DNA from 3 places in the Spiroplasma syrphidicola EA-1 genome. Region 2 is predicted to be linked to each of the others. Evidence: riboswitches for the same ligand, from Rfam matches in the RefSeq annotation. Region 2 holds a riboswitch; each other region holds the start of a gene.
The links. Region 2 has a riboswitch for cobalamin ahead of SSYRP_RS04845 (hypothetical protein). Riboswitches for the same ligand answer to the same signal wherever they lie in the genome.
Positions count from the first base shown of each region.

Region 1: another riboswitch for cobalamin. It lies ahead of SSYRP_RS03665 (hypothetical protein); the one in region 2 lies ahead of SSYRP_RS04845 (hypothetical protein).
Region 3: another riboswitch for cobalamin. It lies ahead of nrdF (class 1b ribonucleoside-diphosphate reductase subunit beta); the one in region 2 lies ahead of SSYRP_RS04845 (hypothetical protein).

Region 1 is NC_021284.1:786,181-794,222, forward strand. Features, by position in the region: gene SSYRP_RS03645 (Pr6Pr family membrane protein) at 1-980, opposite strand, end outside; gene SSYRP_RS03650 (MBL fold metallo-hydrolase) at 1,011-1,658, opposite strand; gene SSYRP_RS03655 (hypothetical protein) at 1,679-2,362, opposite strand; gene SSYRP_RS03660 (Cof-type HAD-IIB family hydrolase) at 2,476-3,321, opposite strand; cobalamin riboswitch at 3,453-3,638, shown strand; gene SSYRP_RS03665 (hypothetical protein) at 3,790-4,281, shown strand; gene SSYRP_RS03670 (hypothetical protein) at 4,286-4,909, shown strand; gene ribA (GTP cyclohydrolase II) at 4,923-5,513, opposite strand; gene SSYRP_RS03680 (vitamin B12-dependent ribonucleotide reductase) at 5,569-8,042, opposite strand, start outside.
Region 2 is NC_021284.1:1,022,989-1,031,030, forward strand. Features, by position in the region: gene SSYRP_RS04825 (hypothetical protein) at 1-579, shown strand, start outside; gene SSYRP_RS04830 (methylated-DNA--[protein]-cysteine S-methyltransferase) at 584-1,087, opposite strand; gene SSYRP_RS04835 (hypothetical protein) at 1,169-1,534, opposite strand; gene SSYRP_RS04840 (hypothetical protein) at 1,589-2,578, opposite strand; gene SSYRP_RS04845 (hypothetical protein) at 2,628-3,422, opposite strand; cobalamin riboswitch at 3,576-3,736, opposite strand; gene SSYRP_RS04850 (5-formyltetrahydrofolate cyclo-ligase) at 3,771-4,325, opposite strand; gene sufB (Fe-S cluster assembly protein SufB) at 4,325-5,737, opposite strand; gene sufU (Fe-S cluster assembly sulfur transfer protein SufU) at 5,753-6,193, opposite strand; gene SSYRP_RS04865 (aminotransferase class V-fold PLP-dependent enzyme) at 6,195-7,421, opposite strand; gene SSYRP_RS04870 (SufB/SufD family protein) at 7,424-8,042, opposite strand, start outside.
Region 3 is NC_021284.1:480,370-488,411, reverse strand. Features, by position in the region: gene SSYRP_RS05230 (hypothetical protein) at 1-460, opposite strand, end outside; gene SSYRP_RS02255 (hypothetical protein) at 462-905, opposite strand; gene SSYRP_RS02250 (hypothetical protein) at 922-1,335, opposite strand; gene nrdE (class 1b ribonucleoside-diphosphate reductase subunit alpha) at 2,238-4,391, opposite strand; gene nrdI (class Ib ribonucleoside-diphosphate reductase assembly flavoprotein NrdI) at 4,375-4,857, opposite strand; gene nrdF (class 1b ribonucleoside-diphosphate reductase subunit beta) at 4,838-5,857, opposite strand; cobalamin riboswitch at 6,027-6,191, opposite strand; gene SSYRP_RS02230 (L-threonine 3-dehydrogenase) at 6,277-7,242, opposite strand; gene SSYRP_RS02225 (aminotransferase class I/II-fold pyridoxal phosphate-dependent enzyme) at 7,242-8,042, opposite strand, start outside.

The DNA.
Region 1 (8,042 bases), 240 kb from region 2:
CGAGCCAGTTGGCGACCTCGCAAGATGTAAACATAACAAACAATCATTGCCACAAACATAATTACAGAAATGGTAAAGAATCCAACTAACGTTAATTTATTACTAAAGCTTAAATGTAAATACTCAAATTCTTCTAAATTGCCAAAAATCATTAACGCACAGATAACCATGTTTGCCACAGTAATGGCAATAGCAATAGCCCCGCCAATTATGGCTGAACGAGCTGGTTGATAACAGCGTTTATTACATTTTTGTTTTGGTAGCGGATTTTCTGGTTTATGATAACGATTATAAAGTAAGTTGTTAATTCAAATATAAAAATATTGTAATAGGATTGCTATCGTAAAAATAACAACAAGTGAAATCACTAGTAATTCTTCTCCAAATTCTTTCGTATAATCTAAAAAGCCATAAGGAAATCATGAAATAGGATCTTTACCATCTCATTGTCGTAGTGTTCCCCGAATAATTGTGAAAGTAAAATACAATAACATATAAAGCATGATTAGTCATAAATATAAATAATGATGTTTTAAACCATCATAGTTTTCATCCCCTGCCGTTAAAACATAACTAGTAATCATTGCAACTGGCATTACTAAATGTAAAATAACTGTTGCAATTCATCGTCATAAATCATACTGATTTGGTTCTGACGCTTGACTAAAAATACCAGTTCAAAAAACGAGCATTGTAATTGTAATATAGGTTGTAACTGCCAAACGAATAATATAATGTGGTTTAGTATTTTTAAATTTATTTTCAAATAAATAAATTAAGAAATAAAAAGCAACTAAATAATTTGTTTGGGTTGTAAAATAAGCAAAATAAACCGAAGCACGATCGCCATAACCTAAATTAGCAAATTTTGGCATTGGATGAAAAATTGCTCAATAACAGTCAAAGATTAAAAACAACACTAAGCAAATTAACGAAACTAATCGTAGATAAAAGTGGGTCTTGGGATTTCAAGTAAACACTCGCTAATTCCTCCTAAAATATTTTCTAAATTAATGATCAGGGCTAATTTTACCTGCTTCAAGCGCTGCTTGAATAGTAAAATTTTTATTATGCCCTGGTAAAACATGTCATTGTGGTTCTAAATTTGTCATTTTAACTAGTTCTTTAACAAAATATTGATCATTACATAATTTTCCCGTATAACCTGGAGCATTATAATCTGGTAATAAACTAAATCCTGATGTTACTAAATTTAATTTTTTAATTCGGAATAACTGTGTTCCTTTTGTGTGACCAGGAACACTAAATACTTCAACTTCATAACCAATATCATTTGTTATTGTATTACCATCTAATAATTCTAAATTAACAAGCGGAGAATTAATTACTGGCCCAATAATATCACCGGTAATATCATCAACACGTTTCTGAGCTAATAATTTTTCGTCCTTACGTTGTAAATAAATTTTAATATCAGGATATTTTGCTAAAACAAAATCTAAGCCATCAAAATGATCAATATGACCATGGCTAATAAATAATGCTTTTAAACTAATATTACGTTCTGTTAAATAGTCAACAGCTTCTTTTGCTGCATTAGAAGCATCAATCATAATTGCTTCATTACTATCATTAATAATTAAATAAACATTTTGGTTATCATATGTTTGATCAATAAAATTTTTCATTTTTGCCATTTTTTTGTTTTTCCCTTCTATTATTCGCTAAACTCATCTACTAAATATGAGCTATCTTCTAAATACATTACAAAATCATCCATAATTTCCATATAAGTGCTAATACTTTCAAAACTATTTTCATTTGTTAACTCTTGATAATATAAATAAAGGCGTTCTACAAAGGTAATTCCCAATTCTTTGTTTAAAAAGATATATCCAAATCAACGACCAACTCCAGCACAAGCTCCAGCTAAAATTCAAGAGATAAAACTTAAGACATGAGGATTATCTAAATTTTCATGATAAAACTGTGGGCGAATAAAACCCGCCTTAATAATTTCTGTTAATAAATTTAATAATAAATTAATATAATCTGTTGCTTCCCCTTGCGAATCACTATCTTCTTCAACAGCATTACTTACTTTTGTAAAACTATTCATAACAGCTTTATATAGTGCTTTAAAAGATACAACATCTTCTAACTTTACCCCTGGAAAAAAACTGTCTTCATGTTTAAAACCTACTTTTGTTCCTCAAACAGCCGAAGTATAAATACTATCAAAAACCTCAATACTTGGACGATATCATTTAAAACGCAATGATACTTTCGGTTCAGTTATCCCTTGTTCTTGTAATTGCTCACTTGTTAATTTTAAAATTTTTTGATAATTAATTTTAACATCTTTTTTTGCTAAAACTTTTACGATATATGTTTTTTCCATCAATAAAAACCCCTTTTTATGTTGCCTATAGTTTTAATATATTTAGATATAAATATCTATTCTATATGATTATAGCACTATTTTTGCGTGATTAATAAAATCTAAGTCTAATTTTAAAATTCAAAATACTTTTCTAGTGCTTCGGCAACCCCATCCTCATCATTTGATAAACAAGTCGTATTAGCATGCTGTTTAATATGGTTCCCAGCATTAGCCATTGCGACACCAACCCCGGCTCATTTTAACATTTCAACATCATTTTGTTCGTTGCCAAAAGCCATTACTTCACTTGGTTTAATGTTACTTAACTGACATAACTGTTTTAATCCTCACGCCTTATTTGTTCCTTTTTTTGTAATCTCAACAATTGCATGGTCTATTTTTACTTCATGAGAAATTTCTAACCGGTCTTGTCAATTGCTAACAATTGTGGCAATTGTTGCAATTGACCCAGCCATAAATAATTTACCAATTTTTAAATTAGTTTCTCCCTTATATTTATTTAAGACAACTTCCTGAGAAGATTTTGACTTAAAATTTGCAAAATAATGGGCTGTTACGCCATCATTAAAATTCTGACAATAAATTTGTAAAAAATTAAAAGTTGATTGTTGATTTTCAAACATAATAATTGTTGAAATTCCTAATTCTTGTGCCTCTGTGCATAATTGTCCGATAAAATTACTTGGTAAATGATCTTCATATAGTACTTCACCATTAAAGTTATTCCCAACTACAGCCCCATTTAAGCCAATTGAATAATCATTTTCATCTTTTAGGCCCACTTTTTCGACTAAATGATTAATTTGATAAAGTGGTCGCCCCGAGGCAATCACTAATTTAATTCCTAATTGATTTAACTTTTGAAAAGTATTAACAGTTCGCGAAGATAATAATCCTTGCGAATTCAATGATGTTCCATCTAAATCAACAGCAACAAGTTTAATTTTTTTATTCATATTTTATACTCCTTTGTAAAAACTATTTATTATTGCTTTTATTATAACCAAAATTGGACAAGAAAAATATTGAAAATTAATTTTCTAGAAATTTTAAAAGTCAGTTATAATTAATTATAAGAAAGCATTCGCTTTCAAATTGTTTTATTAGTTAATAGTCCTCGACTATTTTAAAGGGAATTGAGTTAAAAGCTCAAGCTGCCCCAGCATCTGTAAGGATGATGAACATTGCATAAACTCACTGAGATTATTCTTGGGAAGAGGCAATAAGTAAAGTGATTCTAAGCCAGAAGACCTACTAATAAAAGAAATAAAAAGTAAATATCCCTGGGGGTGTGATATTTATGAGCAACGTTAAGATTTTATTGTAATAATGTCTTTTTTTAACTCATAAATAAAAACAAAGAACCCTTATTTTATTGGTTCTTTTTTATTTTTTTAGCCTAAGAATTAGGAAAGGAGAACTTTATGAAAAATTTTTCATGAAAAAAATATTTGATGTTTCTAAGTCTAGCAATTGTAATTCTTGGAGCCATTATTTTAAATATCATTTATATTCCAAAATATTATGATCAACTCCATAAAAATAACAGTGTAACTTATAAAAATGTTGAAATTCGGGCAACTGATAAAAATGGTGTTGAGTATTTAAATAAAACCCTAATTTTCAATAATGTTACAACATTAGCTGATGTCATTGAAAAAGACACCAAAGATTTTGATTATTCAGTAACACCTGGAATTGGGATTTTTGTTATCCGCATTGGTAACATTAAAACTGATATTAATAAAGAATATTTTGATCTTCGTAGTGGAGATAGCGATGATAAAGACGCGCAAAACATTAATCCAATTTGTAAAGGGGAAAATAATAGTTGCGAAAAAGGAGCAACAGATGTTATTTTAGAAGATATTAATGTCTTTCGTTTTGTTTTAACAGCTGTTAAAACAAATGGTTAAGCAAATGAAAAAAGATATTTTTTGAACAAATTCAATTAAATTAACAATGAAAATTACCATAATTGCCGTTTTTAGTGCTCTTGGCTTAGCCTTAAAAGCAGCGTTTGCTTTTTTACCAAATATTGAATTTGTGACCTTTATTTTAATGTTTAGTATTTTTTTCTTTAGCATTGAAATTGGTTTTGGAATTGTGAATGTCTATTGTACTTTAAATATGGTAACCTTTGGAATTGCCGATTGAAGTTTAATGTATTTTGTTATTTTTAATTTATATGCCGTAATTATTCTTTGATTAAAACCGTTAATTAGTAAGTGATGATGAACAATGATTATTATGAACGGCTTATTTGGTTATTTATTTGGTAGCCTTTATGCCATCCAAACGGCTCTGTTATTTAATAGTACCAGTGTTGGTTTAGCCTATTGAATTAATGGTTTAGTCTTTGACGCTATTCATGGGACCGGAAATATTATTGTTACCGCGCTGCTATTTGCTCCAGTGTATAAATTAATGGAACAACTAGTACAAAAATGACCCTTTATTTTTAATAACCGTTTTATTATTAATAGTGAAATAAATCTTTGCCAAAAAAATAAATTATCAAAAAAAGAATTAACCTTAAGTTAATTCTTTTTTTGTTTTATAATAAATGACCCATTTTATCTTTTTTGGCTTGAAAATATTTTTCGTTAGTTTCATTTTTACCAACAATTAAAGGGGTTCTTGCTGTAACATTAATGCCATTCGCAATTAGCTGTTCAATTTTATCAGGGTTATTGGTTAATAAATTAACTTCCTTTATTCCTAGTAATGCTAAAGCTACACTAGCACTATCATAATGTCTTAAATCAGGAGCAAAACCTAATTGTTCATTTGCTTGCACAGTATCATAACCTTCATCTTGGAGATTATAAGCTTTCAGTTTATTAACCAAACCAATTCCCCGCCCTTCTTGGGGCAAATATAAGACAACCCCCGTACTAGCATTAATTGCTTCTAAAGCGTTTGCTAATTGTTCACCACAATCACACCGTAATGATCCTAATACATCCCCAGTAAAACACTCTGAATGTAATCGAACCAAAACTGGTTGATTTAAATTAAGTGGTTCTTTAATAATTGCTTTAATTATTTCGCGGCCATTTTGATCGCTAAATAATCTTAAGGCAAAATTTCCATATTTTGTTGGCAACTTTGCGCTGACAACATTTGTTAAGCTGTTTTCGCCCATAAATATCATTCCTTACAATTAGTTCATTGTTATATTTAATAATTTTTCGGTTATTTTATAAACCACATTTTAACTGGACATTACAGTTATTACATGTAACACATCCTCCAGCATCAATCATTGTTCCTTCTTTACAAATTGGACAAACATCACCAACCTCAGCCCCAATTTTACGGTCTTGGTTAATTCCACGCATTTTTCCAACAGTATGTAATTTTTCATCATCTTGTTGACCACTACGGTTATCAACTTCAACTCCTAATTGATCAAAGTTTAATTGTTCTAATGCTGGATGTTGTTCATCAGTTGTTAATGATAAGACTTGGGCATCACGAGAACCATCAACATAAACAGTTCCTCCTTTTGCCCCTCCTTTGTATAAACGAGTATAAATTTTTTCAACATCTTTAACTGAGTAACCACGAGGGGCATTAACAGTTTTTGAAATTGATGAATCAACTCAACGTTGAATAATACATTGTGTATCAGCATGGTCTTCTGGTGCTAAATCCATCGCAGCAACAAAAATATCTGGTAAATTTGTTGCACTATACCCTGGATTATATTTTAATCATTCATCAACAATTTTTGCATTTACTTCAATGTTTTTTCCTAATCGTCCTGAACGATAGAATTTAAAGCCAAAGTATGGTTCTAATCCTGTTGATACTCCAACCATTGTTCCTGTTGAACCAGTTGGGGCAATTGTTAATAAGTGTGAATTACGAATTCCATATTTTAAAATATCTTGACGAATATCTTCTGGCATTTTTTTCATATATCCAGTATTAATGAAACGTTCGGGACTAATTAAGAATGGGAATGATCCTTTTTCTTTTGCTAATTCGATTGAAGCACGGTAAGCTTCTGTTGCCATTAATTCAAAGATTTTATCAACAATTTGATTACCTGCCACACTACCATAACGAACCCCATGATAAATTAGTAAGTCATGTAATCCCATTACTCCTAATCCAACTCGACGTTCTCCTAAAGCTTGTTTTTTATTTGCTTCTAGGAAATATGGTGTTGCATCAATAACATTATCTTGCATTCTAACACAAGTACGAACTGTTTGGCGTAGTTTATCATATAAAATTTCTTTCGTTGTTTTATCAACAAAGTTAGCTAAATTAATTGCCGCTAAGTTACATACTGAGTATGGTGCTAATGGTTGTTCCCCACAAGGATTTGTCGCCACAACTTTCATATCATATGCTTTCGCATTTGTCATATCATTTGCCGTGTCAATAAAGAAGATTCCTGGCTCTGCTGAATAATTGGCACAAAAATTAATTAAATCTCATAAATCTCTGGCTTTCATTTTATAGTAAGTTTTAACTTTATATCCTAAAGCTTTTCATTCATTGATATCACCAATTTTTGATCAGTTTTCATCATAAAAGGCTTTTTCTTCTTTTGTATAATTATCCAAGTCAGGGAATTGTAATTCTCAATCTTCATTGTTTTCAACTGCTTGCATAAATTTATGGGTAATTGTTACAGAGATATTAGCCCCTGATAAAAAGGCTGGGTTATTTACCTCTCATGTTCCCCCTTCATCTAATTTAATGCGCGCTTCGCGAACAACAGCACTGTCATTAATATCTGCTTCTTTGTTAACAGCATATTCATATAGTGTGCGATCAAGACTTGTTAATGGTGAAAACTTAATTTTACGACTTGCTTCATCCCGAATTAATTTATCATTCCCATTTTCTTTTAATCAACGTAGAATTTTTGGGTTTTGCATTTTTGAAATAATAAATTCAATAATATCAGGGTGTCAGTCCGCCATCATAATCATTTGGGCTCCTCTTCGTGACCCTCCTTGTTCAACTAAATGTGTTAAAGTTGACAAGTCATTTAATCATGATACCGCTCCTGATGAACGACCCCCAACTGTTTTAGCAACAGTTCCACGTGGTCGTAAAGTTGAGCCATTTGTTCCAACTCCTCCCCCATGTGACATAATTTCCATTACTTCTTTTCGGTGAATTGAAATTCCTTCCCGTGAGTCTTTAATAAAGGGCATTACAAAACAGTTAAAGAATGTAACATCACTATTACTTCCAGCTCCATATAAAACACGACCTGCTGGAACAATATTTAAGTCTTTTAACTCATTGTAAAAACTTTCTAAATGTGGTGGTTGGTTTTCCTCTTGGTTGCTTAAAGCTTTAGCAACTCTTCAAGCAATTTGTTCATAAAAGATTTCTAATGGTTTTTCCACCATATGTAAATTTTTACGAATTATATTATTACTATTATTAATTAATAAGTCTTTATCGATACTATGAACATATTCTTCCTCAATTTTAATATCACAAGTTCCATTAATTCGATCAACTTCAACAATGTTCCCAATTCCACGAGTTGGGAATCAGCCATCATCTTTAATAACTGTTAACACTAAATCATTCTTTTTTAATGTTTTTAAAGTATTATCTTTTTGAGCATAGCGGTCTAAAACAACCATTCTTGAAACTCCATCAAAAACCATTTGATAACTATCTTCAATTTCTTTTA
Region 2 (8,042 bases):
TTCTTAGACATCTATTCTGACACATGGTTTTTTCTATTAACAATTGCGTTGTTAGTAATTTTAGCGATTGCGATTGGGATGCAATATTTTTACATTTGACTTAATAATAAGTTATACATCAAACGTCATAAAAATAAACACATTACGGAATGATCCCCACCAAATAATATTCGTTTAATATGAAAGTTTGACCATAAAGTTAAAGTTGGAATTAGATTAGCTCTTAGTTGTACTATTATAGTTTTTATTATAACTCTTGCTTTAACTAGTATTTTAATTTTTTCAGCATTAATTATAGGAGCAATTGCAGCAGCATTTAAATCTACATCATGACCACTTTGGTTAGTTATCGGTGGGGTTTCTCTTTTGATTATTAGTTTTATTATTTTAATAATTTTAATTCCCGCAATTAAATATACGAAAAAAGGTTCTCTACAAGCTAAAAATTTAATTGCTATGTTAATGATTAACCTAACAATTTTTAGCTGATTTACAATAATTGGGCCAATTTTAGGAATAATTAGTATTATAAAAATTTTAAAAGGGACTGAAACCCCAGAAGAATTTAAAACTAATTAAATTATTATTCTTGTTCAAGTTTTAACAAGTGTTCTTTTAAGGTTAAGCCCCCACGAAACCCAGTTAAGTTCTTATTTTTGCCAATTACGCGGTGACAAGGAACAATAATTAAAACTGGATTTGCCCCAATCGCTTGCCCAACAGCACGAGTTGCTTGCGGGCGATTAATTATCTCGGCTATTTCTTGATAATATTTTGTTTGCCCGTAAGGAATTGTTAACAAACTGTTTCAAACAACTTGTTGAAAGGTTGTCCCAATTAAATCTAATGGTAATGTAAATACTTTTCGCTGGTGATGAAAATATTCCTTAATTTGGTTACAATATCGGACTAATTTATCCCCGTTTTCCCTCAAAATTATTTCTTGATTTTTTATCTTATCTTTATAATTAATTAGTTCTTGCTCTGTTTGGCCAACAAATATTAACCCCTTATCAGACGCAGCTATTATTCATTCTTCATTATTAATTATCATTTTACAATAATATCAAGTTACTGTTTGTCCCATTATTATCCCACCTTTGTTATTACTTTCATTGTATCAAAATAAAAAACAGATGATTAATATCATCTGTTTTTTATTAACTCTTTATTTACGAATTAAAACTCATCCCAGAGCTCCAACCCCAATTAGTAAATTAGGAATTGCCCCTAAATAAGTTCACACTGATTTATAATCAGCACTAACAAAAAAACCAATTAAAAAGATTACTGCCAAACCAGTGATAACAGATCCTCAAATAAATGATCAAATTCCTGGCTTAACTGAGAAAGGAACTAAAATATATAAAATTCCTAAAACTAATAATAATGGTCAAAGTACTGATACATTATCGTTTCCTCATCCATAAATTGATAATGATACTGCAACACCTGCTGCAGATAAAATTCCAATTAAGATAATTCATGCGGCTCCAATTAACATCAATATTTTTGGTCAAGTAAATGTCTTCATTTTTGTTTTCTCCTTTATTGGTTAATTATATCCTAAAGTGAAAGACAGCACAATCTATTGTAAACTAGTGCTATCTTGATATCCTTTGTCATTAAAAGAATAAAAATCTCGTTCTTTTAAATACTGATTAAATTCTGTTACTGCGAAAGTTTTTGAACGATATGGAATCAATTGACTAGAAGAATAAAGTTTTTCTTGACTATCATCTAAAATTGAAAAAGAATATCCCCAGTGTGGTGAATCATATTCAACAATATTAAAATTATTATCAATTCAACGCTCTTTAACATTAAGGGTTAAAGCAAAAACATGTTCTTCTGGGGTTGCTTGTAGCTTAATTGAATCTTCTGCAATTAAACTAAGGGGAACATTCATTCCAACCGTTAACGGGTCACTTGTGTTACTTCAAACCCCATAAATATCTTTTTGGGTTTTTGTTGTTAAAAGCGTTTCTCATTTATTAGAATTCCATCAAACAAATTGTTGACCATCTGAACCCGGTTGAATCGGATGACCATCACTAATTGTCCCATGAGTATTAAATTCAGCTTGGAATTTATCATTTAGTTGTTTCATATTTTTACTGTTTTTAATATCTGCTCATTTTTGATTTGGAAAAACTGAACGGCCATTAACCCACGTATTTTGTGTTAAAAACGAATCAGATCCATAATAATCCCCGGTTTGATGGAAAGTAATGGGTTCTAAAATATTCGTTGTTAATGCTAAATCAGCTGAATCATTAAATTTAAAATATTGAACCGCTTCTGATAAAGTTGTTGCTTTTTCTAAATATAAATACAAGTAATGGTTATCTTCTAAATCAACCCAATTTGTTTGTTGATAAGGGTTACTAACTGATGGTAGTAAATAACCATTATAACCAACTGCCACCCCATTTGTTGCTGATGATTTTAATTTTCCTAATCATTGTGGAAGAGGCAGTTGATCGTTAACTTCTCCTTTTGTTTGACATGCCACCAATAATAGCGATGGACTGACAGTAATTGTTGTACTTAACATTAATAATAAAAGTTTTTTCATTTTTCTCTCCTTCTAATTTTAAAAATTATGACTTATTATCCTTGGTTACTTATTTATCCTGATAGCTATTTTGTCAGAAAATAATTGATGTAAAAGCTAAGATTCAAGCAAAACTAATAATGGTTGGTAACCAAATATTATGTAATTGGGAAAAATAAGTTAAGTTTGGATATAAATTTGAATCTAAGATTCAACTTGGCACATTTCAAAAGAAACTACTATTCATTAAATTAGCTAAAAAAGTTGTCGGGAAAAAATATCCTAAAAAATTTAAGATTTGATCACTACGAATAACACCTAGCGGAAATAACATCCCCGTTAAAAAAGCTAAGATTAAAAAAACACTAATTGCTAATACTAAAATTATTTTTAAATCACGATGAAAATAGCCAATCATAATGCCAATTAAACCACTAGTAAAACTTGCTAAAATAACTGTTCAACCTAATGTTAATCAATTAATTCATGGCAAATGCATTGCTTGGTGGTAACTTACGATTGCAATTACCACTAATCATATTCCGGCTGCTATGCTAACACAAAAATTAATAAACAAGAGGGAAATAATTAAGTGCCCTGTTGAAGCCTGAAGCAAATGTAATTGCCGCGCAAAGGTTGTTTGCTTAAACTCAAAAAAAGCAATTGGTAAATCAACCAAGCCATTAATAACAACCGCTAAAAGAATGCTCCCAGGTAATGCTAAAAAGCTAGCATTACTATTGAACATATTTGTCACACGTGTACTAATAAAATATAGGGCAACGGGTAAAACAAATGATAAAAGATAAGTGTGCCACGAAGTAAACCAATATTTACAAATAACACGCAGTAATGGTAATTTCATTTAAAGTCCCTTCTAAAATATCATATTTTTATCAATGATCAATTTAATAACCTAACAAAGAAAAAAGCATTTGTTCAAAATGCTTTATATAACTTTATATCATTAAATTATTCAAAAAAATAATTACATGACTCACACCCAGGAGTTATATAATAGGCTAATTATTATTAGAGAGGTCTTCTGGCTTAACATCATTTTACTTGCCGCCTTCCCAAAATTACTTTCAGTGGCTAATGGCTTTCATCCGTATTACAGTTGCTGGGACAGCATAAGAATTTCACTTATTTCCCTGGTTCTAACATAACTATTTTTATTAAATTGTCTTTTTTATCATATCATACTTTTTTTCTAACCAGCAATAATCTCATCTAATTTGACATCGTTTTGTTCTGTTGGTAATAGCGTTGAATGTTTTTGTTCATAAAAGGCTAAACCCATTTTAAAACCCTGGTAATCCGCAAAAAAGCGATCATAAAAGCCTCCCCCATAGCCTAAACGATTATTGTCATCATCATAACTAACAACAGGGGTAATAATAACATCTAACTCATTTTTATCTTTTATTTTAGGATTACTTTCTTTTGGTTCAAGTAAGCTTTGATAAACACGATGGGGTTCTAAAGTATTAACAAGACTGTTAATGGCAAAAAAAGTTAATTCTTGGTCATTAATTCGGGGTAAACAAACAATTTTACCTTTTGCTAACAAAGCTTTGATTAAATCAACTGTTCGTACTTCATTATTAATCGCATAATAAACGCCAATTATTTTAGCTGTTTTAACCCGCGGATGCGCTAAAACTTTTTTAACAATTTTAGCTGTTTTCCGTTGATGTAAACCTGGTTCAATATTTTGTCGCTTTTGTAAATTGTTTTTGCGTAACGTTTTTTTCTCGTTTGGCACTAACCAACACTACCTTCCATATCCATGCGAATTAACTGATTTAATTCAACAGCATATTCCATTGGTAATTCGCGTGTAAATGGTTCTAAAAATCCCATTACAATCATTTCCAAGGCTTGTTGTTCATCTAAGCCACGACTTTTTAAGTAAAATAATTGTTCTTCTGAAACTTTACTTACTGTCGCTTCATGTTCAATTTGTGATTCATTATTAAAAACCTTATTTTGGGGAATTGTATCAGAATGTGATTTTCCATCTAAAATTAAGGTATCACATTCCACGCGGGCTTTCGAATACTGTGCCGCAGGACCAATGTGGACAAGGCCACGATAATTGGCTGTTCCCCCATTAAAAGTCATTGATTTAGAAATAATTTTTGATGAAGTATATTTTCCTAAGTGAATCATTTTCGCCCCAGCATCTTGAATAACATTTTCTTTTGCCACAGCAATTGAAATACATTGGCCTTTACTATGATCACCTTTCAAAATAATACTTGGATATTTCATATTAATTCGTGAACCAATGTTACCATCAATTCATTCCATTTGACCGTTTGTATCAACAATACTACGTTTTGTTACTAAGTTTAAAACATTATCACTTCAATTTTGGACAGTTGTATAACGCATCTTAGCATTTTTCCCAACAAAGATTTCAACAACCGCTGCATGCAATGAATCTCGTGAATAAACCGGCGCTGTACATCCTTCAATGTAATGCAATTCCGCATCATCATCAACAATAATTAATGTTCGCTCAAATTGGCCCCCATTTTCATAATTAATACGGAAATAAGCTTGTAGTGGTTTATCTAATTTAACCCCTTTTGGAACATAAATAAATGACCCTCCTGATCAAACAGCACTATTTAAAGCCGCATATTTATTATCAGTATTTGGTACTAATGTCCCAAAATATTTTTTAAATAATTCAGGATGTTCACGTAAAGCAGTATCACAGTCCAAAAAGATTACGCCTTTTTCTTCGACCTCTTCTAGCATACTTCCATAAACTAATTCACTATCATACTGCGCTTTAATTCCAGCTAAATAATCCCGTTCCGCTTCTGGTAAACCTAAGCGATCAAAAGTGTTTTTAATTTTTTCTGGGACATCATCTCATGTTGTTGCGACATGATCGGTTGGTTTGATGTAATAAACATAATCATCAAAATTCATAAATGATAAATCAGGCCCTCATTTTGGATTATTAATTTTTAAAAACTGACGATATGAATCAAGGCGGAACTGCAGCATTCATTCTGGTTCATTTTTATAATGCGAAATTGTCCGAATGACCTCTTCATTAATTCCTTCCCCTGTATTATAGTATGAAATTTCCCCATCATTAAATCCATATTTATAACTTGAAAGATCTTTAATTTCTTGTTCTTGTTTTAGTTTTGGCATTTTATCGCTCCTTGCTTATTGCTTTTCGGTTGTTAATAATTTTACATAACCATTAACCCCAATTGTCGCACATTTAATCCGATTTGGTTGTTTGGGAATGTTTGTAAAGGCAACTAATTCATCTAATAATTCTTCTTGGTATGGTTTTGCATAAATCATTGCCAAGTAATTTTCAATAATTTTCATTGCTGTTGAAACTGATTTATTGATTATTAAATCAGCAATAATATCTGTTGTTGAAGTTGAAATGGCGCAACCAACACCATCAAATCTAGCGTTAGTAATGACATCGTTCTTAATTAATAGTTCTAACTGTAAATCATCAATACATGAATCAGAGGCTTGATGAATATACAAGGTATCTGCTTGCTTTGTTAATCCTTTGTGCCGCGGATTACTATAGTGATCCATAATGATTTGGCGAAGATATAACGGGTCTTTATTATCAATATTCATACTATAACCTTCCTAAAAATGCTGTTTCTTTTTTGATTGCCTGCACTAATTCATCAATATCATTTTTATCATTATATATTGTAAAACTAATCCGAACAGTATTTTTTTCGTTAATAACGGCCCCAATTAACCGCGCACAATGATCACCACTACGAACTGTTATATGATCGATTGTTCCTAAATGCGTAGCAACATCTTGGGAGAAAACTTCCTTAATATTAAAGACTAAGATTGGCGTTGGGGTTGTTTTATTATAAACAATAACTTTATCTTTTAAATGCTCTTCAAACTGCGTAACAGCATAAGCTTTTAAACTTTCGGCATAACTAATAATGTTATCTAAACCAATTTTATTAATAAAATCAAGAGCCGCCCCAAAACCAAAGATACCACTAACATTTGGCGTTCCTCCTTCCAAACAAGCAGGAAGGGCTTTTTTGCGGTAAGTTAAATCTGTTGGATTAATGGCATTATTCATTCCGCCCCCTAAAAATAAGGGTTCTAATTGCTCTAGCAAGTTAGTTTTTCCTCATAAAACCCCAACACCCGTTGGGCCAAACATTTTATGGGCAGAAAAAACAATAAAGTCAGCGCCTCATCCTTGAACATCGGTTTTAGTATGTAATACCCCTTGTGCACAATCAACAACAACAATAATATTTGGATTTATTGTTTTAAGTCGTTTAACAATTCTAGGAACATCGTTTTCATAACCAAGAATATTAGGAATATTAGCAAAAGTAACAATTTTTGTTCTTGGACTAATAACTTTTTCCAAAGCAGTAATATCAATTTGATAGTTTTGTTCTGGTAAGTATTTAATTTCCCCCTGGCATTCTTTTGCTAAGCGATACCACGGTAAAATATTTGCCCCATGCTCTTGTTGGGTTAAAAAAATTTCATCTCCTGGTTGGATAAGTTTTCTTAAACCATAAGCAATTTGATTAATCCCCGCTGTTGTTCCAGCGGTAAAAATAATTTCTTCCACTTGCGGAGCATTAATAAACTGTTGGACTTTGAAACGAACTTCTTCAAATTTAACTGCTGTTTGATATGCTAAATCACTATCGGTATTATGTGGATTAGTAGCATACTTCGCATAATAATCGCCAATCGCATCAATCACATTTTGTGGTTTTAATGTTGTTGCTGAATTATCAAAATAAATTTCATTGGGATGATTGGTAAAAAATGGAAATCAAGTTTTTGCTTCACGAAAATCTTGCATTATTATTCACCAATTTCCGCATCAATTTCATTGATAATTTCTGTTTGCAACTCTGGATCAACAATCGCATCAATCACATTTTTAAAATAACCCATACAAATTAATTTTCGCGCTTGTGGTACTGTTAATCCTCTTGTTTGTAAATAAAAAATCTGGTCTGGATCTAACATCCCAACAGCATTAGCGTGACTTGCTTTAATATCATTTTCATCAATTAATAGAATTGGGTCCGAAATTGCTTTTGATGTTTTATCAAATACTAATAAGCGCAATTCTTGATGAGCTTCTGATTTTGCCATTGTTTTTTCAATATGGCTAGTACATTTAACTTGTTGAAGAGATTGATCTTTGGCAATCGAATAAGTTTTAATATCACTTAATGTTTGGGGGGCTAAATGATGGGCATAAAGATTGACTGTTTTTTGATTACTATCAACAGCTAAACTAGCTAGATAATAACTAACGGCACTCTTTTTTCCGGCCAATTCAAAATTAACATTTGCTAAGATACTTGTATTGGCAATATTTAAATCATAGATTTTAGCTTTACTATTCATACTTTGATAATATGTAATATCACAGTTTTGGTCCTGTTGACTAGTTTTATAGATATTAATAATA
Region 3 (8,042 bases), 540 kb from region 2:
CTCCTTCTGGTAATTGATCTATTTTTCCTAAACCATCTGACGTAACTATTCACTCATACATATGATTATGAATATCTTCCTCACCATCAAATTCGCTTGGAGATTTACAGTTATTACAAATATCTTCATTTTTGATTTTTTCAGTATTTGTATAAGGGCAAGATTTAAAAAAATCTTTTTGGGTCAATTTAACTTCTTCTTTAAATGATTTATATTCACCCTCTATTTCAATAATTATTCCATAACCATTACTATTCAATGATCCATCTCATGTAATTTGTTTAATTTTTTTGTCCTTAATATTGTTGTAAATATGATTTTTATTAATTAAAAAGTCCTCTAATGTTGTCTTTACACAGAAGTACCCATGTCTAGTTTCAGGCTCAATAGTAATTTCTGCAGTTAAATTTAGTTGTTTAATAAATTTATTTAAAGTTAATGTTTCTGTTCTTTTTGACATTTTAGTTATATCCTCCTACATTTAAATAAGTATCATTTTTGTTAGCTAATGCATTTTGTAATTGCATTGCTTGTTGTAAGTATTGTTTTGAATTATTTCTTTTCATTTCTTCAAATGCATCAAAAAGTTTTTTACCATTTATCGAAATAATTTCTTCAACTCCTTTTTCACCATAGACTATTTGTTCATAGTCTCTGTTAAAAAGGCAAGCTGTTGCAAAATAACCTGTCGGGCAATAAATATGTCCTGGATTATTTTCACCAGCTCCTAAACATGCATTTTCACTTCCACATGGTCATTTTTTACTGATTTGAAATCATTCTCTTGATCACCAAATAACAGCTTTAGGATTAACTGGCGATTGAACTGCAAATGCTGTTTTCTTTTCAGTTCATTTAACTAAATATCTTTTATTTAGAAAAACTTGTTTTTTAATTTGTTCCAAATTAGAATGTTCCTTTCTACAGACTTTCTAAATCTTTTAATAATTGCTCTGTATCTATTTTTGTATTATTTAAAGAACTATTTGTTTTTTGATACATTTGATGAAATTCATTAATTGTATTTTGTTTTTTACTATTTGAAGAAATGAAATTTTTAATAATTTCACTACCTGGTTTATAGTCTTTTAAGTTTTGCAGATCTGTTTTTAAAAATATTGGATATAAATTAACATCGCTAATTCCTACCGTTAAACAATTGGCAAATCCTTCATCATTAAAAACTCAATTAGCTTTTACATAAAATACTTCCAAATTAACACAATTAACACATGGATTATTTATGAAATATCCTATTACTTTACCCTGTTTATTTTCTAAACGATGATAAATTTCAGAATTTAGTATGTATAGATTGTAAATATTCTTTGCCATGTTAAAACTCCTAACTAAGCCCCAATCAATGTTGTTGTCACTGATTGGAATCACTGATTTTTTCAGCAACACCCACTCACTGTTTTTTAATCAACATAAAAATCTTTGTTTTTAATCATTGATGTGTCGCCAGGGGAAAAAATCAAAATTTACGCAATAAAAAACACTTTTCATAATTAGGCACTCCTTTCGTCCTAATTTTTAAAGCTTGATATGTTTAATTTTGAAATTGCGCGCATAAAATATTGTTTTAATAAAACAATAATAAAACAATAATAGTTGTTAATATTTAATATAGTTTGTAACTGACTTTTTGACACATGTTTATAGTTATATTTAATTTTATATTTAATTTTATATGACTAATTATTTGGTAAAGAACAATTTTCAATATGAAATGAGGTGAAATACAAGTGAAAAATAAATTATCTAATTTATTAATAATTATTAAAGTTACCAAATATTAATCATATAAAATATTAAAAAAGTAATGTTCCTGTTGCACTTCCCTTCAACGTATATACACTAAATTCTTGAGACTAACCATATTATTATTTGTAAGATTCTAAATGGACTCAATCAGAAAGGAGATTATCAATAGGAACATATCGATAATTAAGTGCTTTAGCTAATCCCAAGAATTTAGTGTATATACAATTTAAGCAGTAAAAAAGACTGAATGATTTCAGTCTTCTAGAATGCTTATAAAATATGGGTTTTACAACAACCACTTTTTTTATTCGGTCTTCTCTGACCCTTTAATTTGCTATTATATTAGCAGAAAATAACAATTAATTGTCTTTACGCTTTAATTATATATTAACTCAAACCAAAAAACTTTTAATATTTTAGGATATTAAAAGTTTTTATTTTGCAATTATAGTTTTAATGGGATTTTAATTTTAAATTACACAAGCATCACATTGATAATTTTCACTATCGGCTAAAACTTCTTGGCGAATTCTAACATAATAAATTGATGCACATCTTTTTGTAAAAGCTCGAATATAAGCTTTATTTAAGTCACGAGTAGTTGCTTTCTCAGTCATAAATAATGTTAATGAAATTGCTTGATCTACATGTTGTTGGGCAGCAGCAGCAATATCAATAATTGGATCTGGACCTAATTCATAAGCGCCAAAAGTATAATATTCCATGTTATCAAAATTAATTTGATAAGCAGGAACATAAATTCTTCCTAATTTTCCTTCTTTTCGAACTTCTACTGCATCTACAACTGGTTGCAAACTAGGTGTACATGAAGAAAGATAACTAATTGAGCCGGTTGGTGCAACTGCTAACAAATGGGAATTTGCTAACCCCCTGCTTTTTATCTTTTCGACTAAATCAAGTCAATCTTGTTGGGTTGGAATTTTAATATCGTATTGTTTAAATAAATTAATTATTTTTTCGGTTTGTGGTGTTCATTTTTTTTCATCACAAGCAGTATACTTTTCAAAATAACTACCATCAGCAAACTTTGAATTTTCAAAGTTAGCAAAAGATCCATATTTTTTAGCTAATTGATTGGAAGCTTTAAAAGCATAATAAGCTATCGTATAGAAAAAGATATTGGTAAAGTCTACTGCTTCAGGGGAATGATAGAACAAATGATTAGTTGCCAAAAAACCGTGTAAGTTCATTGCACCTAAACCAACGGCATGGTTTTTTTTATTCCCTTGGGCAATTGATGGGGCGGAAGATAAATCACTTTTTCGCGAAACATGATCAAGGGCTTCAATAGCTAATTGAACTGTCTCTGCAAACTCTGATCCACTTTCCATCATCTTGGCGATGTTTAAACTGCCAAGATTACAACAAATATCATCCCCTATTTTTTGAAAACTTAAATCAGAATTATATTCACTAGCAGTACTTACCTGCGCGATTTCACTGCAAAGATTACTCATTACAATTCGGCCGGGATGAGCATTGCGATTATTAACAGTATCATCAAATAATAAATATGGATAACCACTCTCAAAGTGTAGTTCCGCAATCATTTGAAATAATTTACGGGGATTAATAAATGTTTTTTTAATGTTTGGATTATTTAATAAATTATAATATTCTTTTGTAATTGAAATATCACTCATTGGTTTATGATATTCTCTTTCAATATCATAGGGGCTAAACAAAGCCATTTGTTCATTTTTTTTAGCTAATTCAAAAGTAATATCCGGAATGATTACACCAAGCGATAAAGATTTAATGCGAATTTTTTCATCAGCATTTTCTCTTTTCGTATCTAAAAATAAGATAATATCAGGATGGTGAGCATTTAAATAAACTGCTCCCGCTCCTTGGCGTTGCCCTAATTGGTTAGCATATGAAAAACAATCCTCTAAAATTTTCATCACTGGAATTACACCAGTTGCTTGGTTAACAATGTTTTTAATTGGGGCGCCAAACTCTCTTAGGTTAGTTAAACATAACGCTACTCCTCCCCCTTTTTTGGAAAGCTGCAGCGATGAAGTAACAGCACGAGCAATTGATTCCATATTGTCTTCAATCCGTAATAAATAACAAGAAATATATTCACCACGTTGTTGTTTACCGGCATTCAAAAAAGTTGGAGTTGCTGGTTGAAAACGACCAAGCATTATTTGTTTTAATATTTTTTTAGCAGTTTCAATATTGCCATTGCCAAAAAATAGAGCATTCATAATAACTCTTTCTTCATAACTCTCTAAGTATTCTTTGCTATCAAAACTTTTTAAAGCATAAAAGTTATAAAATTTTAAGGCTCCCATTAAACTTGGAAAACGATGATTAAAGCTTTGTGCTAATTTTGTTAATTCTTCAATTGCAGTAATCGAATACTGATTAATTAAATCCTTATCATAATAGTTATTATCTACAAGATAATTAATTCGTTGAGTTACAGTCTCAAAGATTTTACTGTTAGGAATAATTACATTTTTTAAATATGACTCTGCTGCTAACTGATCAAATTTAAAATTATCTTTCCCTTTTTCAAAAAGTTTTGTTCTGGCATTTAAGGTAATGTATTCTTCATTAATGTCTTTATCATTTAATTTAAATTTCTTTGTCATACTTCTCCCCTTCTTGTCATAATTTTTTTAAAATGTTTTGTACTGTTTGTACATCAGTTTTTGTTCCTAATAATTCAAATTGATAAAGTAAAGGTACTTTAAGTTTATTAGAAATAATCGGTCCCGCAATTGCATAAGTATCACCAAAGTTTGTATTGCCTGATGAGATAACCCCACAGCAATATTGGCGATTCTCTTTAGTATTTAAAAAATTAATTACTTGCTTTGGTACAGCACCTGTACAATCATTTCCCCCAGCCGCATAAGTTGGAACAATTAAAATATAGTCTTTGTTAACTAGCAAAGGTGTTGTTAAGTCAATTGGAATCCGACTATTATTTATTTTTAATTTTTCAACAAAGCGATGGGTATTATTTGATGTCGATGAAAAATAAACAACATAAGGTTCCCCTTGCGGTTGTTTTATTTTTAAATTATTTTTCATCTTAAAATTCTCAGTCTTCATCAGCGGTTTCTTCCGTAAAACCCATAATGTATGAAGAACCATTTCCAGAAAAGAAGTCATGATTTTCATCAGCACGAGCTGACAGTTGCGTAAAAATTTCTGGCGCAATCCGAGTTTCTTCTGAGGTAAAGGGTGATTCATAACCTAAGTTTTGTAAGAACTTCCCAGCATTATAACGACTAAAACAAATGGCATCCTCAACTAATCCAAATCCTTCATAAAGTTCTGTTAAATATTTTTCTTCTAAAGCCAAAATTTCAAATAATAATTTGAAAACAAAATCTTGCATTTCTTTTTGTTCACTAGTAGATAGTTTAGCAATCTTTTTTTGATACTTATAACCACTATAATAATTATGAATTACCTTATCGCGTAAAATTAAGCGAATAATATCAGAAGTATTACTTAATTTTCCTCGCGCTGATAAAAAGAATGGTAAGTAAAAACCACCATATAATAAAAATCCGGGCATTAAGGCGGCCGCTACTTTTGACTTTAAAGGGTCATCCCCTAAATAGTATGGAATCAAAATGCGAGCTCGTTCTTGGAGACTTTCAGTATTAATAACTCATTCATGAGCCTCATTAATTTGTTCACTTGAACATAAAGTTGAAAAAATTGTCCCATATGATCGTGCATGAACAGCTACCATAAAAGCAAAATTTGTATAAATGACTTGTTCATGATCAGTTAAGGAATTAGCAATTTGGGCCGGGTCCCCAACCGTTGCTTGAATTGTATCTAATAGGGTTAAACCGGTAAAGGTGCGAGTAATTAATTGTTGCCATTCTGTAGTTAAACTATGTCATGATGTTAAATCATTTGAAACTGGAATTTTTTCTGGTAATCAAAAGTTTTGGGTTACTCGTGTTCATACTTCTAAATCTTTCTCATCATTAATAACATTTCAATTAACTGACCGCATTTTACCGTGCATCCCATTTTGAAAATATTCAAAAGGAGAAACTGATTCATCATAATATATCTTTTTCTTTGCCATAAGATCTCCTTTCTAACTTTTTATTAAATTGTCTACAACTAAAAAAGCAACCGCTAAAATTAGGGATGCTGAAAATTTTTGGAAATTATCTATTGATATTATTAAAACTAAAAAATAATTTAAATAATAATTTAAATAACTCTGTAATTCATTCCCCAGGAATAACATAATTCTAATGAAATAAATGACCGGTTTCCTGGCTTAGTTTCTTTTTACTAGCTACCCTTCTCAAAGATTCCTTCAATGGTTATTGTAACTTTCATCCACATCACAGTTGCTGGGACAGCAAGAGATTTTAACTCTTTTCCCGAACATCAATTATTTCTTTACTTATTTAGTTGTATATTTATGATACTATAATATTTAAAAATTGCAAAATAAAATTCCATTTTAATAAAATGGAATTTTTGAAAAAAACCTTAAATTTTTCCTTCAGCTTTAAATTTTTTGGTTAATTTGGTCAGCATTTCTTGGGTCATTTTATCTAAATCAAATTGTGGGCTAAAATCTCATTCCGCTTTGGCACAACTATCATCAATGCTATTTGGCCATGATTCGGCAATTGCTTGACGAACAGGGTCAACTTTATAAGTCATTTCAAAATTAGGAATGTATTTTTTAATTGACGCCGCAACTTCTTCGGGAGCAAATGACATTGCTGTAATATTAAATGAATTACGATGAATTAGTCTTTCTGGGTCAGCGTTCATCAACTTAACTACGGCTTCAATTGCATCATCCATATACATCATATCCATTTTTGTTCCTTGCGCAATATAACACTCATATTTTCCTGTTAATATCGCCTGATAATAAATATCAACAGCATAATCAGTTGTTCCTCCTCCTGGTTCTACTTTATAAGAAATTAGACCAGGAAATCTTACCGAACGTGAATCAACCCCATATTTTAGATAATAGTAATTTTCTAATAATTCTCCAGCTACTTTTGTTACACCATACATTGTTGTTGGATGCATTACAGTATCTTGGGGAGTATTATCGGGGTTAGCATCAGGACCATAGGCGGCAATTGATGAAGGAGCAAAGAATTTTAACTTTAACTCTTTTGCTACTTCCAGGGCATTCATCAATCCTGTCATATTTAAATCTCAAGCAAATTTTGGGTTTTTTTCAGCCGTAGCTGATAATAAAGCTGCTAAATGAACAATTGTATCAACTTGATATTTTTGTGCTAATTCCTTAAGCTTGTCATAATCTTTAACATCTAACTTCTCAAAGATACCTTCCTCACAAATTGGATTGTTTTCAAGCTGTCTTACATCGGTGGCAATAACATTGTTTAATCCTAAATCATTTCTTAAACGAGCAACAAGTTCAGAACCAATTTGACCTAATGCTCCAGTGATTAAAACTTTTTTCATTATTTGTTTTCCTCCTTATTTGTTTTTAATTTTTGATATTCACTTGTAATAATTTGATAAACCTGATCTAATTCGTCTTTTGTATGTAAAGCAGAAATCATTAATCTAATCCGAGCTTTTCCTTTTTGAACAGTAGGATAGATAATTGGGGATACTAAAATATTATGTTCAAATAACACTTTTGTTAAATCCGTTGCTATTGCTTCTTCATAAACCATAAATGGTGTAATTGGCGTTTTAGTTGTTCCAATTGAATAACCATCGGCAATAAATTTATTTTGGAGATATCTTGTATTATCTCAAAGCGCGTGAATGCGATGATTACTTTTTTCTAATTCATCTAAGATTTTAATACCCGCATAACAAAAACTGGCTGGTAAAGATGAAGAAAATAAAAATACTCTTGATCGTTGTTTTAAGTATTCAATTAAGCTCGCTTTGCCACAAATAAAACCTCCCACTAAGCCAAATGCTTTTGATAAAGTTCCGACTTCAATATCAATTTTTCCTTCTAAGCCAAAGTGGGCAATCGTTCCTTCCCCATTGTTTCCTAACACCCCTTCACCATGCGCATCATCTGCGATGGTATAAGCATGATATTTTTTTGCTAAACGATTAATTTCTGGTAAGGGAGCAATATCGCCATCCATTGAAAAGACAGCATCGCTAATAATAAAAATATTGCCTTTAACTTTATCCGCGTGTTTAACTAAAATCCGTTCTAAGTCTTCCATGTCACAATGTTTATAAACTTCGCGACTTGCTTTTGATAATCTAATCCCATCAATTATGGAAGCATG